DNA from 4 places in the Comamonas sp. Z1 genome. Region 1 is predicted to be linked to each of the others. Evidence: predicted binding sites of a transcription regulator. Region 1 holds the regulator's gene; each other region holds the start of a gene.

Region 1 (3,760 bases):
GCCTCTGACAGTTTGGTGCCATCGGTGGGAATGAGCAGGTGCTTGAACATGTTCAGCCTCCTGATGCCGGAAGATGTGCCTGAAAATCAATTTATTCCAATATTTCGAGCTGCGCAATGCCTAGTTCTTGAATGCAGCAGAGTTGTAGACAGGAGGTAAGACTCTGTAACGGGGTCGATCGCGTCGAGTTGTCTCATTCCTCGGGCGAAGGGGGAACGCGATTGAGGATTTCGCCAGTGGCCTCTATCTCGAACTGCTGTGGATTGAGCCAGTTGACCTCCTGATGATCGGCAGTTTCAAAGTAAATGGCAGACGGTCGTATGGAGACGCCATGCGGCATGTCGACCTCATCAAAACTCTGATAGACCAGAATCAGGCGCAGGTCTCCATTGGCGTCTTTGGCCTGTATGTGCTGCAAGAGCTTGCGGTAGGCACTCATAAGACGCCCTCATTGACATGTGTATATGAATGTTTCCACTGTCGAAGAGGTGCTGCAATACCCTGATCCGGGTATCCGTTCTGACGCATATTCGCGCCTGACAAGGAGTTTAGAAGGCTGCGAGGCTTGTGCGAAATGCGTTCCGGCGGACAGGCACAGGCAGAACATCAGCAAATAATTTACATAGCGATCCAGATCGTTCGGCGCCAATACGGAGGGCCTGCTCTGGCGACATCGAGTTTTTGCCTATGCACTGCTGGCAGAGTTGTCTGGCGCCATATCTGCCGGCCGATGGGCCAAGAGCGTTGAGGTGGCTTCCTGTTGGATGCAATGGAAGCTTTGTTGCATCGCCTGCAGGCCTATCGCGGGTCGGGCTCGGAGCTGCACGAGTGCAGGCAGTCAAACCTCACTGAGCTTTCAGACTTGCGGGGCTGCTTGCTCATGGAGTGCCATACGCTCCAGCGCGGCACAGACATCGGCCATGCGTCCGCAGATCAGCAGGCATTCGGGCTGACTGCGCGGCTCACGCTGCACGATCTTGAGAAGTCGTGGAGAAGCTGCTTGCCTAGACTCGTCGGTTATTGGCGATTGCAGCTCTGGTGTCGCTGCAAAGGCCTGAGGACAAAGCGTATTGCTGCCTAGACGACTGCGGCCGCGGTTGGCGCGCATGACAGGAATGCTGATCTGCTTCGCCTTTGGGCGATTGGTAGTGAAGGATACAGGTTCTGCAGCGGCTTCGCTTGCATCATCAGAGCAGAAGTTCGGGTTGAGCGACAGCGTGGCAGGCTGCCCTTTAAGGGTCAGGCGTGTCAAAGCCTGCAGTGATGTGGCGAATCCCATTTGGCAACTCCTCTTGATGACCTTGCGGCATGGATAAGGGCAGGATTGCGTTCTTCAGGCAAAGCTCCGCCCAGGGCGAAGCTCAACGGCTTCGCGCCTACCACCTGGGCTTGAGAGGGAAAGAGGCCCGGTGCCTCCGCTGCATAGGCGGAGGGACGCCGTCTGCCCGTTACATGAACATGCTGTTGCGGATAAGGCCTACGGCCAGGCCTTCGATGGCGAATGGCTCTTCAGGATCGACGTGAATGATCTTGTAGTCGGGGTTCTCGGGCAGCAGCTCGATGCCCTGAGGCGTGCGCTTGAAGCGTTTGACGGTCACGTCGTCACCGAGGCGGGCCACCACAATCTGGCCGTTGCGCGCTTCATGCGTAGCCTGTACCGCCAACAGGTCGCCGTCCATGATGCCCGCGTCACGCATGGACATTCCGCGGACCTTGAGCAGGTAATCGGGCTTGGCGGCAAACAGGCTGGGCTCGACCGAATAGCTCTGATCGATATGTTCCTGGGCCAGAATAGGCGAGCCGGCAGCGACGCGGCCGACCAGTGGAAGCACCAGCGGAGCTAGTGCCGTGAGCGGCAGCGCAAAGCTGGCACCGCGTGCCGCATTGATGGTGCGCACGGTATCGGCGCGCAGGCGAATGCCGCGCGATGTGCCGCTGACCAGATCTATGACGCCCTTGCGGGCCAGTGCCTGCAAATGCTCTTCTGCAGCATTGGCCGACTTGAAGCCAAAGGTGCTGGCAATCTCGGCCCGGGTAGGGGGCGCACCCGTGCGAGCGATGCTGGACTGGATGAGGTCCAGAATCTGCTGCTGGCGGGGAGTGAGCTTGGGGTGGTCCATGGGCATTCCTTGATCGATCGATGATGAATACTGTGTGTTCATCCAGTACCTGTATTTTTAATCAGTTTGAAGAGGACTGCAAGTGGAACCTGACAAAAATATCGTCATCCTGGGCACGGGCGGCACGATTGCCGGTGTCGCCGAGCAGGCGGGCACCAGTGTGGGCTACCGTGCGGCCCAACTGGGCGTGGCTCAGCTGCTGCAGGCCGTGCCGGACCTGGAGCGCGTTGCTTCTGCATCGCTGCAGGTGGAGCAGCTGGCGCAGCTGGACAGCAAGGATATGGATCACGCGACCTGGCATGCACTCGCGCTGCGATGTGCCGAGCTGCTCGCTCGTGATGACGTGAGCGGCATCGTGATCACCCATGGCACCGACACGCTGGAGGAAACCGCCTGGTTTCTGCAATGTGTTCTGCACCCGGCAAAGCCCGTGGTGCTGACCTGCGCCATGCGCCCGGCCACAGCCATTTCGGCTGACGGCCCCGGCAATCTGCGCGATGCCGTGGCCTGTGCGGCCGACATGCAGGCTGCTGGCCGCGGTGTGCTTGCCGTGGTGGCGGGCCGGGTGTTCAGTGCACGCCAGGTGCGCAAGGTGCATCCTTATCGTGTGGATGCCTTCGATGGCAGTGGTGCCGGCCCGCAGGGCTGGGTGGAAGAGGGGCGGCTGCGCTGGGCAACAGGCGGGCTGCCGGTCGTTGCGGCCAGCTCCACTGCAATCGCTTTACCGCCCGCAGATCACTGGCCCCTGGTGGAGCTGCTGCACAGTCATGCGGGCTGCAACAGTGCCGTAGCTCTGGCGGTGATGCAGGCCTGGTATGCGGCAGGCGTGCGTGCCGTGGTGGTGGTGGGCACGGGCAATGGCACACTCCATCAGGCATTGGGGTCAGCCCTGGACTGGGCGCAGGCGCAGGGCATGGCTTTGCGCATCACGACCCGGTGCGAGGAGGGGCAGGTGGTGCAGGCCGAGGGAGCGGGGGATGGCCGTGTGAGCAGCCTGCCGGCGGCCAAGGCCAGAATCAGCCTGATGCTGGAGCTGATGGGCTGGCCTCACGCATTGGATTGATGCTCTTGTTATGAGAGCTGCTAGCCCTCATTGATAAAGAGTATTTATGGTGTTTTGCTCTGAAATCCAATGAATGTAGCCGCGGGAAGCTATGAATATTGATGGCTCCAGCGCCATCCCTGGTACAGCTTTTCCGCACCGGACTGATGTCGGCCGGAAGGCCGGGAGCGCGAGCTTCAAAAACAAAAAAGGCCGGTGAAGACTCCGGCCTTTTTTGCCCAGAGATGCCTGGCCGCGAAAGTCGGCAAGGCTCCATGAGCGAGTGATCAGGGCGATCAGGAAGCCAGAGCGGCCAGAGCGCGTTCGGTGATTTCTTCCACGCTGCCTGTGCCGCTGATGGCGCGGTACTTGGGGGCCGCTGCTGCATCGGCCTTGGCCCAGTTGCTGTAGTAGTCCACCAGAGGACGTGTCTGGCTGCTGTAGACGTCCAGGCGCTTCTTGACGGTTTCTTCCTTGTCGTCTTCGCGCTGAACCAGGTCTTCACCGGTCACGTCGTCCTTGCCTTCCACCTTGGGAGGGTTGAACTTGACATGGTAGGTGCGGCCCGAGGCGGGGTGGCTGCGGCGGCCGCTCATGC
Region 2 (3,760 bases), on a different contig from region 1:
AGCAGCAGCACGAGCACGGCACACCAGATGGAGATGCGTTGCCAGAGTTTGAGCGGCATGGTGGTGTCTCCGGTATCAGGCTGCGCTGGGCGAGCTGCGCACAATGGCGGCCTCGCGCACGGGCAGGTTGACGATGGCGGCAAAAATGCCCAGGGCAATCGAGATGTACCAGACCATATCGTAGTTGCCGTTGATATCGTAGAGATAGCCGCCCAGCCATACGCCCAGGAAGCTGCCGATCTGGTGGCTGAAAAAGACAAAGCCGCCCAGCATGGACAGATGCTGCACGCCGAAGATCTGGGCGATGGTGGCATTGGTCAGCGGCACGGTGGACAGCCACAGAAAGCCCATGGCGGCGCAGAAGGCATAGACCGACCAGGGCGACAGCGGTGCCAGCAAAAAGGCCACGGTGGCCACCGAGCGCAGACCGTAGATGCCCGACAGCAGATAGCGCTTGGGCAGCTTCTGGCCCAGATTGCCGGCCAGATAGGTGCCGAAGATATTGAACAGGCCGACCAGTGCCAGCGAATAGCTGGCCACATGGGGCGCCATGCCGAAGTCCTTCAGATAGCTGGGCATGTGCACCCCGATGAACATGACCTGGAAGCCGCAGACAAAGTAGCCCGCCATCAGCAGCAGAAAGCTGGGGTAGGTCCAGGCTTCCCTGAGCGCTTGGCCCACGGTCTGCTCGCGCTTGATGGGCGTGCTGCCGCCAAAGCCCGGCTCGCGCAGGCCGAAGGCCAGGGCGGCGATCAGCAGCGCGAACAGCGCCAGTATCAGCAAGGCATTGGACCAGCCGAACTGCGCGATCAGCTTGCCCTCCACGGGCACCATGAAGAATTGGCCGAACGAGCCTGCCGCCGCGGCCACGCCCATGGCCCAGCTGCGCCGCGCCACCGGAATCTGGCGGCCCAGCACGCCGTAGATCACGGCATAGGTGGTGCCGGCCTGGGCCGCGCCGATCAGCACGCCGGCGGTCAGCAGGAACATCGTGGAACTGGGAGACAGCGCCATGCCGGCCAGGCCCAGCGCATAGAGGACGGAGCCGCCGATCAGCACCTTGAAGGCGCCGATGCGGTCGGCCAGCATGCCGACGAAGATGCCCAAGATGCCCCAGGACAGGTTCTGCACGGCAATGGCCAGGGAGAAGTTCTCGCGCGTCCAGCCCATCTCCTGGGTAATGGGTTGCAGCCACAGGCCGAAGCCGTGGCGTATGCCCATGGAGAGCGTGACGATGGCGCCACCGCACAGAAGAATCTGCGCCATGGACATGGGGGCTTGAGTTGTCTTTGTAGTCATGCCGTGTGTGCGAAAAAAGGCTTGGGGTGCGGTCAACTTGCCACTTTAACGAAACAAGCTGTTTTGCGCCTGCACAGGCCGTCACATGCGTGGCAGGCTGCCCTGCCAGAATGCGTGACCGGCAAGCTGCGGCGCGGGAGCCGCAGCCGGGCAGAAAAAAATAAAAAGTGAGCGCTTTGCGCAATCTGCGTAATGGATATCGATTTGAAACTATCCATAACGCATGAATGGCAAGCGGTAAATGCTATTGTTTTCAGAGTGTCCGCAGCGATGAAGACCCGGTAAAAACACGTTGCCAAGACAGATGTTCGGGCTTTGTGCAAGAGTATTGGGAGTAAACAACTGTGAATTTATCCAGCTCTCACTCGGAGAGGCTACTACAATCCGCCCCCATGGCAGTCAAACCGTCCAACGAATATTCCGAAGGCTCGATCCGCGTTCTCAAGGGTCTGGAGCCTGTCAAACAGCGTCCTGGCATGTATACGCGCACCGACAACCCCCTGCACATCCTGCAGGAGGTGATCGACAACGCGGCCGACGAGGCGCTTGCCGGCTACGGCAAGAAAATCAAATTCACCATGCATGCCGACGGCTCCTACAGCGTGGAGGACGACGGGCGCGGCATTCCCTTCGGTCTGCACCCCGAGGAAAAGGCGCCCGTGGTGGAGCTGGTCTTCACGCGCTTGCACGCGGGCGGCAAGTTCGACAAGGGCAATGGCGGCGCCTACAGCTTCTCGGGCGGTCTGCACGGCGTGGGCGTCTCGGTGACGAATGCGCTGGCCACACGTCTGGAGGTGCAGGTGCACCGCGACGGCCAGGTGGCCACGCTGGTGTTCTCGGGCGGCGATGTGATCGAGCCGCTCAAGGTGCGCCCTCTGCAGGCCGGCGAGCGCAAGCAGGGCACGACGGTACGTGCCTGGCCCGATGCCAAATACTTCGAATCCTCGGCCCTGCCCATGGGCGAGCTGGTGCATCTGCTGCGCAGCAAGGCCGTGCTCATGCCCGGCGTGGCCGTTTCGCTGATCAATGAAAAGTCGCGTGACACCCAGAGCTGGCAGTTCAAGGGCGGTCTGCGCGACTATCTGGCGCAGAGCCTGCATGGCGAGCCCGTCATCCCCCTGTTCGAGGGCGAGGGCTTTGCCGACAAGAACAACGACAGCTTTGCCGAAGGCGAGGGCGCGGCCTGGTGCGTGGCCTTCACCGAAGACGGTGCGCCGCTGCGCGAAAGCTATGTCAACCTGATTCCGACCACGGCGGGCGGCACGCATGACAGCGGCCTGCGCGACGGCCTGTTCCAGGCCGTCAAGGCCTTCATCGACATGCACTCGCTGCTGCCCAAGGGCGTCAAGCTCATGCCTGACGACGTGTTTGCGCGCGCCAGCTATGTGCTCAATGCCAAGGTGCTGGACCCGCAGTTCCAGGGCCAGATCAAGGAGCGCCTGAATTCGCGCGATGCCGTGCGTCTGGTCTCGGGCTTTGTGCGCCCGGCGCTGGAGCTGTGGCTCAACGAGCATGTGGACTGGGGCAAGAAGCTGGCCGAGATCGCCATCAAGGCCGCCCAGACCCGCCAGAAGGCCGGCCAGAAGGTGGAAAAGCGCAAGGGCAGCGGCGTGGCCGTGCTGCCCGGCAAGCTGACCGATTGCGAGAGCAAGGACATCGCCGTCAACGAGGTGTTTCTGGTCGAGGGCGACTCTGCCGGCGGCAGCGCCAAGATGGGCCGCGACAAGGAAACCCAGGCGATCCTTCCGCTGCGCGGCAAGGTGCTCAACACCTGGGAGGTGGACCGCGACCGGCTGTTCGCCAACAACGAAATCCACGATATCTCGGTGGCGATCGGCGTGGACCCGCATGGCCCCAACGACGAGCCCGATCTGTCCGGTCTGCGCTACGGCAAGATCTGCATTCTCTCGGATGCGGACGTGGACGGCTCGCACATCCAGGTGCTGCTGCTGACGCTGTTTTTCAAGCATTTCCCCAAGCTCATCGAAGCCGGCCACATCCATGTGGCGCTGCCGCCGCTGTTCCGGGTGGACGTGCCGGCGCGCGGCAAAAAGCCCGCCATCAAGGTCTATGCGCTCGATGCGGGCGAGCTCGATGCCATCATCGAAAAATGCGCCAAGGACGGCGTGCCGCGCGAGAAATGCCAGGTCAGCCGTTTCAAGGGCCTGGGCGAGATGAATGCCGAACAGCTGTGGGAAACCACGCTGAACCCCGATACGCGTCGTCTGCTGCCGGTGCAGTTCATGAATCTGGACTTTGCACAGTCGGAGGCCGTGGTCACCAAGCTCATGGGCAAGGGCGAAGCCGCCGCCCGCCGCGAGCTGATGGAGCTGCATGGCGATGCCGTGGAGGTCGATATCTAGGCGGGCGTTGCCAACGTCTGCACTAGCGCTCACCAGCGGTCGATGGAGCCAGCCATGCACAAGCCCATGTTCGATGCCTCACCCAGCCAGCCGCCTGC
Region 3 (3,760 bases), 230 kb from region 1:
GAATGCGCAATCCTGTAATGCCATTAGTACTGTTTTTTTTGTTTTTACGGGAAGCAAATTTAGAGTTGCGTAATAGTCATCCCCTTGACCTACGGAAAAAAAATTGTCGTCGAGAGTCGCGAATTCTTCAGGTAAGTCGGGCGACCTTTTCGCTGGATCCTTACCCGGTTTGTCGGCACCAATAAGATCCTTTTGGCCTATTTTTAATTCCCCAGGGATGTGGCACTTGCCATTTTCATCAAAAATATAGAGCTCATATCTTGTATCAAATTCAAACCAGTCATCCCATGGGTTTCGAACCAAGTAGGAGAAAGAAAATGCTTTTTTTGGTAATTGTGAAGAAGAGATTATTTTAAATAGCATTTGATGCTCTATATGAATGGTGGTGATTAAATATTATTTAAATAAATAATGCTGAATATTTTGTAGTATCACGTTTTAGCATCGCAACCGATACTGCTCATCTCTCGCGACCTTGCGCTCTCTACGCACCCAGTCCAAGTCGTAATACTGACTACCTGTCCGCCCCATGCTATCCAGCGCTTTGACGCGTTCTTCCAGTGCATCACAGACCTGTTTTTTGCCGGGTTCGGCAGGCTGGGCAGGGCGGGTCTGATAGACAACCGCAGGGGCTGCGGTATTGCGCTGGGTTTTGCGCCATTGGGCTTCGGCTTGGGCTACTTTTTGATCCCAGGGCAGGCCGGAGGGCACGGTTTCCGTGCGTTCGAGAAAAGCGTTGTGCTGGCCGCATTGCGCGCTGCTCCAGAAAAGCCCGCCGCCATGGCCTTTGCACAGATAAACGGTGCTGCCCGAGTGGCCGCTGTGCAGGGTGGTGGTTTTGTCTTCCACCACTTTGCCGCCTTTGCATGCTTCTTGAGAATAGGAATTGCCGCAGCGATAAATAGGCTGCGCTATGGCTTGATTCATAGCGGTGGCTGGCAGCAAAAATGCTGCGGCAGTCAAGGCAGGCAGAAAATGCATGCGGAGCATTATCTGTAAAAATTAGTTACTGGCGCATTAACCCCGGCCCGCAGTGCGATGTTGGGTCACTGTAATAAATCAAAGAAAAAGGCAATGTAGAGAACTACATTGCCTTTCTTCGTTAGCAGGTGCTTTTTTTGGGGCGCTAATCAGATTTCAGCGGCAGCCTGTGTTGTGCTGGCGCGCGCATGTATTCACCTTGCAAAGCGCTTGATGCAGCTGGTGACGACACCCCAGATTTCCAGCGTCTGTCCTTCTGGCGGCACGATGTCGGGGTAGGTGGGGGCGCCTGCCCTGAGCTTGCAAGTGTCGCCATCGCTGTCCAGCGCTCTGATGACGAGCTCGCGCTCGACAACTGCCACGACGATGCTCCCATCACGAGCGCGCAACTCCCTGTCCACCACGACGATATCGCCGTCATCGATGCCGTGTTCCTGCATGGACGGGCCGGCCACGCGCAGCAGGAACGTGGCCTTGGGGTGCGTGACCAGCAGGTCAGTAATATCCAGTCGCTTGCCAGCGAAGTCATTGGCGGGCGAGCCTGCACGTGCGCTGCGATCAGCCAGCGGCAAAGTAACCGGGGACGCGATCAGTTGGACGGGCATACCGCTCATAAGACGATGACTGTGCATATGTACAGTGTAGCGGTTGATGCGACTCCGGTGTCATGAATCCACGTTGATGTCGCATGCTTTCCACTCGATCTTGCACCCGGTTCTGTGCGGAGCCGGGGGGCCATGTTGAGTTGCATATGCTGTGCCGAAAGCTGGCCGGCCCGCAGTGGTGACTGTGGCGGGCGGCCATTAGCGGGCATTAGCGGGCTGGAAAATGACTAGCCGCATGCATTGCAGATGCATAACGGCATTACCGGAATTACTGTGCTACGCAGCGGCTAGAGCAGCCAAGTGAATATCCGCAGCCCCTGCAGTGCTGGCTGCATTCACATGGTCAAAATAATCGTACCAGCCGCTGGCTTTGATGCCCGCCAGCAGAGCGTCACGAGCGTTTTGATCAGGAAAGCGCCAAATACCAAGGAATGTATGCGCGGTTCCTTGGTCAATGTTGGAGTCCGTTTCTGCCAGAGAGAGAACTTCGACACCGAGGCTGGAGAGTTGATTCAATGCGAGTCCGATGCCGCCAAGAAAGTGTTGCCTTTGTTCGGCAGGCAGCGCGAGCCAAGCCGAATTGGGGGTGTAGAGCTCTACAAGGTAATGAGACATGGTTCCACTTTCACTTGAGATTGCGCAGTGCGCGTTGACATATACGTTGTGTGGCGGCGGCTTGGGTGCTTTGAAGCCATTGGGCACAGATGTCACGCACCCAGTTTGGCTGGTCCTTGGCGGCATCATTGAGCCAATTGGCGACCGAGTCCTGCACATAGACCGAAGGGTCGCTCTTCAGAGCTGAGAGCAAAGGCAGTGCCTGCTCGGGCGAGCGTTTGAGCTGCGAGATATGCGTGCTCCACACACCGCGGGGACGCAAGACCTCGCACGCGAATCGTCGGACACGCTCGGAAGGATCTTGTGTCCATGGCATCAGCTGAGCGATAGCCGCAGCCAGGTCTTGCACCAGGTGCAGCCGCATCGCCATCCAAGCCCATTCGCGCACACCAAAATGGGCATCGTCTGCCAGCGGGTGCATTGCGGCCAGCCGTGCACCGAGATCCAGGTTAGGCTGAGCACCGATCATGAAACACGCCCAGCCTCGTGCCATATCGGCGCGGTGCGTTTGGCATTGTGCGATGCCCTCAGTACCCAAGACCTCCAGCAAGACTGCGCCGATACGGGCCATGCGTTTGAGCACACCCAGTTGGCAGGCTTCATCGATCGTGCTCAGTGCTTGAGCCGTAAGTGCCGGAAAGAGTGTTCGTGCCAGTACGGCCTGGTCGACTGCCAGGCACTCAGCCAGCGTCGCACATTGCAACTCCCCGCGCGATAGCGCATGAAGAACGTCCCGAGGAATGTCAGCGGTGCGCGTCGCACCCTTGCGGACTTGATCACTCATGATTCAACGTCCGATTCAGGGCCTCGTACTTTCTCCAGCAACGCTGCCAACTGCTTTCGCTCATCTACAGACAGGTTGCCAAACAAGCCTGCAATCCACCGACCATGCTGGTCGATAACGGTACCGGCTAGTTGTTTTCCTTTTGAGGTCAGCCGAATGCAAAGAGCACGGCGGTCTTCGGCGTTGGCGTGACGTTCAATCAGACCTTCGCGCTCCAGTCCGTCTAAGAGGCCGGTCACCGTGGCGCGTGTCACGCCAGCCTGTTCGGCCAGCGCGTTGGGTGCGAGTCCGTCAGGCGCCACATCGAGAAGGAACAACAGCACAAAGCGCCCCTCAGACAAACCATGAGGGGCCAGCAAGGCAGCGCAGTCGCGGTCGATGTTTGCAGCCATCGACAGCACTTGAAAGCACAGCTGGATGCCATCCACATCGGGAAGTTTGCGTCGTTGTGCCTCTTCAATTAGCGCCTGGTACTTCTGTTCAAGCTTCATTAGTTAGCCAAAATATAATATGGTGGCTAATTATATGGGCAACATCACTTCATGAATAGTGGACCGAGCACCACCTCATCAGATGCCGGCTTGTCGATTGCAGACCTTGGCCTAGCTGAGCGCCGATTCAATGACCAAGCAGAGTAGGGTGGCGGTGAGCACTGAATCGTCAGGGGCGCTCAGGGACGGCGCTTGCTTGCGATCAAGTTGGGCAGCGATGTCGGTGTGCCGGGAGCGTGGTGATCTTCATGGTCTTGTTCAAGCAGGGCAAGCGAGCCCTGCTT
Region 4 (3,760 bases), on a different contig from region 1:
AGACAGGAGATTGGACGTGAAAAAGAGATTTACAGAAGAACAGATCATTGGCTTACGCATCGCTGTGGGGTGCGTGTGAATCGATGGCGCCTAAAATTGGTTGTTCTGTCAGCACCCTGCACGGGTGGATTCAACGCAATGAAGTCGACATGGGCCTGTGACCAGGACTCACCACGGATGAGCGTGAACGACTCAAACCGCTTGAGCGGGAAAACAAAGAATTGGGCAGGGCCAACGACATCCTGAAGCCTGCGAACGCTTTCTGCGCAGGCGGAGCTAGCTCGAAGAATAAAGAGCTGATTGACTTCGTAGACAAGTACTGCAATGTCTATGGGACCGAGGCAATTTGCAAGCTGCTGCAAATTGCCTCTTCAGGCTATAGAAGCATGGTTCAGCAAAGAAACTGCCCGTGGCTGCGCTGCAGCCGGAGCCAATCAGACGCAGAACGTTGCGGCCATATTCAACGTGTGTGGCAAGCCAACTGGCAGGTTCACGGGGCAGTCAAAGTTTGGAAGCAAATGCACCGAGAGGGTTTGCCAATTGCCCGCTGCACGGTGCAACGCCTGATGCACAAACTGGGACTTGAAGGTGCAAGACGTCGCAAGAAAGTGCCTACGACACACCCAGATGCTGCAAGACCATACACATTAGACCTCGTCAATCGACAGTACCCAGCACAGCGCCCAGGCCAGCTTTAGGTCGCTAACTTCACCTATTTATCGACGTGGCAAGGGCAGAAGTTTGTGACGTTTGTGATTGATGTCTATGCCTGCCGCATTGTGGGCTGGCGAGTCAGCAGCCACATTTGCACCGAATTTGTGGTGTATGCGCCAGACCAAGCCCTGTACGCAAGGCAGCCAAGCTTGGAGGCGGGTTTGGTACACCGCTCCGACAGAGACAGCCAATACGTATCCGAGCGCTATACCGAACGTTTGGCCGAGACAGGTCTGATGCCCTCAGTTGGGAGTGCAGGGGATTCCTAGGATAACGCCGTGGCGGAGACCATCAATGGCCTGTACAAAACGGAGCTCATCCACAAGCGGGGCCTTGGAGAACAAGGGAATCCCTGGAGCTGGCGACCTTGCAATGGGTCCATTGGTTTAACCACCAGCGCCTACTGGAGCCCATAGGGCATACACCGCCAGCAGAAGCCGAGGTAAGCTACTCGCGGCAATTTGCCAAACCTGTGCGGGCTGACGCCTGCACTTCAACCAACTAGCCTCCGCCAAACTCGGTGTGATTCAGTCGAAATCAATGTCGATGCTTCTGTTCCGTCAGTGATTTCTAGCTGTGCCTGCTTCTAATTTTGGCTGTAGAAGCTACAGAGTGGCTTTACATTGTCAGCGGCAACTGCTACCTTGGTTTTCCGGCACGACAAAGGTGGAACCTATATAACGGGACCGCTTCCACCCTGCCTGGAAGTTTGAGACCATCGTCCGTGACTAGTAAGTAATAGCTATTTCGGGTAATCGAAGGTTCAAAAGATGCCGCATCTGCCTCAGAATCATGCACCTGCGTATCACCATCAATGACCAAGTGTCGAAAGCAACATGACGAACTCCAACAGCTCGTATCAACAATTACTGGCACAACGTGCAGCCCTTGAGCAACAGATTGCAGCTGCTAGAAAAGCAGAGCTCGCTGTGGCAGTGCAGGAAATCCGAAAGCTCATTGAGGCGTTTGGGCTTACCGAAAGCGACATCTTTTCTTCAGGGAAGCAAAAGCGCGCAAACGCTGGATCTTCGGTTGCGCCAAAGTATCGTGACCCCAGCACAGGCCAAACTTGGACTGGCCGCGGTAAGCCTCCAACGTGGATCAAGGACAAGGATCGATCGCTGTTTGAAATCTAATGAATTCGCGACATCAAAAAAGTGGCCCTCGAGGCCACTTTTTTTATTACTCACTATGCTGCTTGGCTCTGTAGAGATCGATGCGCGATTGAGCACCTTGTTTGGCCGGCAGCGATCAATCCACGTTGCTCCCTCAAGACGCTCATGTCAACGCACGAACGCGCCCAGTCACTCACTCCACAAGTGGAAAGCAATCGATATCAAAGTGGATTCTTAGTGCCTGATCTCTATCAATCGTTATGCTGTATGCACGTACAGCCATCGACTACTGAGCGGCATGCCCGTCCAACTCACTGCCTCCCCAGTTGCTTTGCCTCTGGCAGATTGCAGCGTGCACGCAGGCTTCCCCTCTCCGGCCGAGGACTTCTCTGGCAAACGGCTGGACATCGCCGAGTTGCTGGTTGAGCACCCGCAAGCCACATTCCTGTTGCGCGTGGCCGGGCCGTCTATGCGCGAGTACGGCATCGATGACGGCGACCTCATCGTGGTGGACCGGGCACTGCGGGCTCGTCACGGCAGCATCGTCGTGGCCGTTCTTGACAATGACTTCACCGTCAAGGTCTTGTACAACGCCGGCGGCAATTTCAGGCTCCGAGCCGGCAACCCCACCTATCCCGATATCGTCCCCAAAGAAAATCAAGAGCTGGAAATCTGGGGTGTGGTCAAGTCTTGCATCAAGCGCTTTGCATGAGCATGTATGTTCGCGCTCATTGATGGCAGCAACTTCTACGTTACCTGCGAGCGGGCGTTCAGACCCTCATTGCAGGGCATTCCCGTTGTCGTCCTGAGCAATAACGACGGCTGTGCCATCTCACGCTCCGACGAGGCAAAAGCTTTGGGTGTGAAGATGGGACAGCCGTTTTTTCAACTGCGCGATCTGGTCGAGCATAAGGGGCTCGTCTGCCTCTCTCCAAACTTTGAACTGTATGGCGAAATGAGCGACCGCATGATGTCGCTGGCTGCCGGCCTGGGGCCGACTCAGGAAATCTATAGCGTCGATCTAAGTGCACCAGGCTACTGTTGCGTTTCCTTTGAGAAGGAAGTCGTTGACTGGTGTTGCGATTAACCGAGTAGGGCTGTTGCGTTTCATTGGCAGTGGCGACCATTGCCCGGAAGCCAAGTGGGCACCCGGATGAGTATTTTGGAGCAAACCCACTAGGCGTTCGCACAACAAGCCCTCCACCGATTTCCATCCCAAACTCATCAACGATTTGCATTCAATCCCGCCACCTTCACCACGCAGAACTTATCTAACAGGTCAAAGCTAAAGGGGCTCAATGTCGCAAATCGACCCGGAGCAGACAAAGCTCACGCGCGCCCAAAGGTTCTTCGCCATTCACTGGGACTGACCTGGTTTCTGCGCTTGAAGTGCTGACGCAGCGAGGTCGGGTTCTGAAATCCGACCAGGTCAGAGATGGCTTCCACCGGCAAGGTGGTGCTTTCCAGCAGCTCTCGGGTCCGCTGCAGGCGTTCGTTGATGAGCCAGTCTCCCAACGACATGCCGGTCGCCTTGCTGAAGTGGCGCGTGAACGTGCGCCGGCTCATGGCGGCGCGTTGGGCCAGCGCATCGACCGAGTGGACCTGGTTCAGGTGCTGGCGCAAATGGTCCAGCAACTGATTGATCCTGGCATCTTGCGTGGAAGGGGCAAGCGGCTGTTCAATGAACTGAGCCTGTCCTCCTTCGCGGTGAGGCGGCACCACCATCATCCGGGCGACTTTGTTGGCCGTTTTCTGGCCGTAGAACTTGCGCACGATGTAGAGGCAGCAGTCCAGGCCCGCCCCTGTTCCCGCCGATGTGATCAGGCCATCGTCATCGACATACAGCGCATTCATGTCCAGTTGCACTTGCGGAAAGCGCAGCTTGAAATCCTGCTCCGCCATCCAGTGTGTGGATGCGCGTTTGCCATCCA

The links. Region 1 encodes LexA, which represses DNA repair genes until DNA is damaged. Its sites were predicted from a motif close to ACTGTATNNNNATACAGT; they were not measured.
Region 2: the regulator LexA is predicted to act here: its motif matches at 1,641-1,658, upstream of FSY45_RS10730 (DNA topoisomerase IV subunit B).
Region 3: the regulator LexA is predicted to act here: its motif matches at 1,605-1,622, upstream of FSY45_RS06605 (LexA family transcriptional regulator).
Region 4: the regulator LexA is predicted to act here: its motif matches at 2,092-2,109, upstream of FSY45_RS23525 (LexA family transcriptional regulator).

What each region holds. Positions count from the first base shown of each region.
Region 1 is NZ_VOQT01000003.1:227,415-231,174, reverse strand. It holds gene FSY45_RS07745 (universal stress protein) at 1-50, opposite strand, end outside; gene FSY45_RS07740 (hypothetical protein) at 194-439, opposite strand; gene FSY45_RS07735 (hypothetical protein) at 857-1,279, opposite strand; gene lexA (transcriptional repressor LexA) at 1,449-2,120, opposite strand; gene FSY45_RS07725 (asparaginase) at 2,203-3,183, shown strand; gene adk (adenylate kinase) at 3,459-3,760, opposite strand, start outside.
Region 2 is NZ_VOQT01000004.1:392,625-396,384, forward strand. It holds gene FSY45_RS28240 (hypothetical protein) at 1-59, opposite strand, end outside; gene FSY45_RS10725 (MFS transporter) at 76-1,272, opposite strand; gene FSY45_RS10730 (DNA topoisomerase IV subunit B) at 1,692-3,662, shown strand; gene FSY45_RS10735 (lytic transglycosylase domain-containing protein) at 3,717-3,760, shown strand, end outside.
Region 3 is NZ_VOQT01000003.1:1,003-4,762, reverse strand. It holds gene FSY45_RS06615 (AAA family ATPase) at 1-363, opposite strand, end outside; gene FSY45_RS06610 (hypothetical protein) at 439-963, opposite strand; gene FSY45_RS06605 (LexA family transcriptional regulator) at 1,176-1,586, opposite strand; gene FSY45_RS06600 (DUF6616 family protein) at 1,863-2,201, opposite strand; gene FSY45_RS06595 (DNA alkylation repair protein) at 2,212-2,985, opposite strand; gene FSY45_RS06590 (MarR family winged helix-turn-helix transcriptional regulator) at 2,982-3,476, opposite strand.
Region 4 is NZ_VOQT01000020.1:42,994-46,753, reverse strand. It holds partial or broken gene FSY45_RS23535 (IS3 family transposase) at 24-1,219, shown strand; AL1L pseudoknot at 255-371, shown strand; gene FSY45_RS23530 (H-NS histone family protein) at 1,551-1,850, shown strand; gene FSY45_RS23525 (LexA family transcriptional regulator) at 2,128-2,541, shown strand; partial or broken gene FSY45_RS23520 (DNA polymerase V subunit UmuC) at 2,548-2,865, shown strand; gene FSY45_RS23515 (GlxA family transcriptional regulator) at 3,159-3,760, opposite strand, start outside.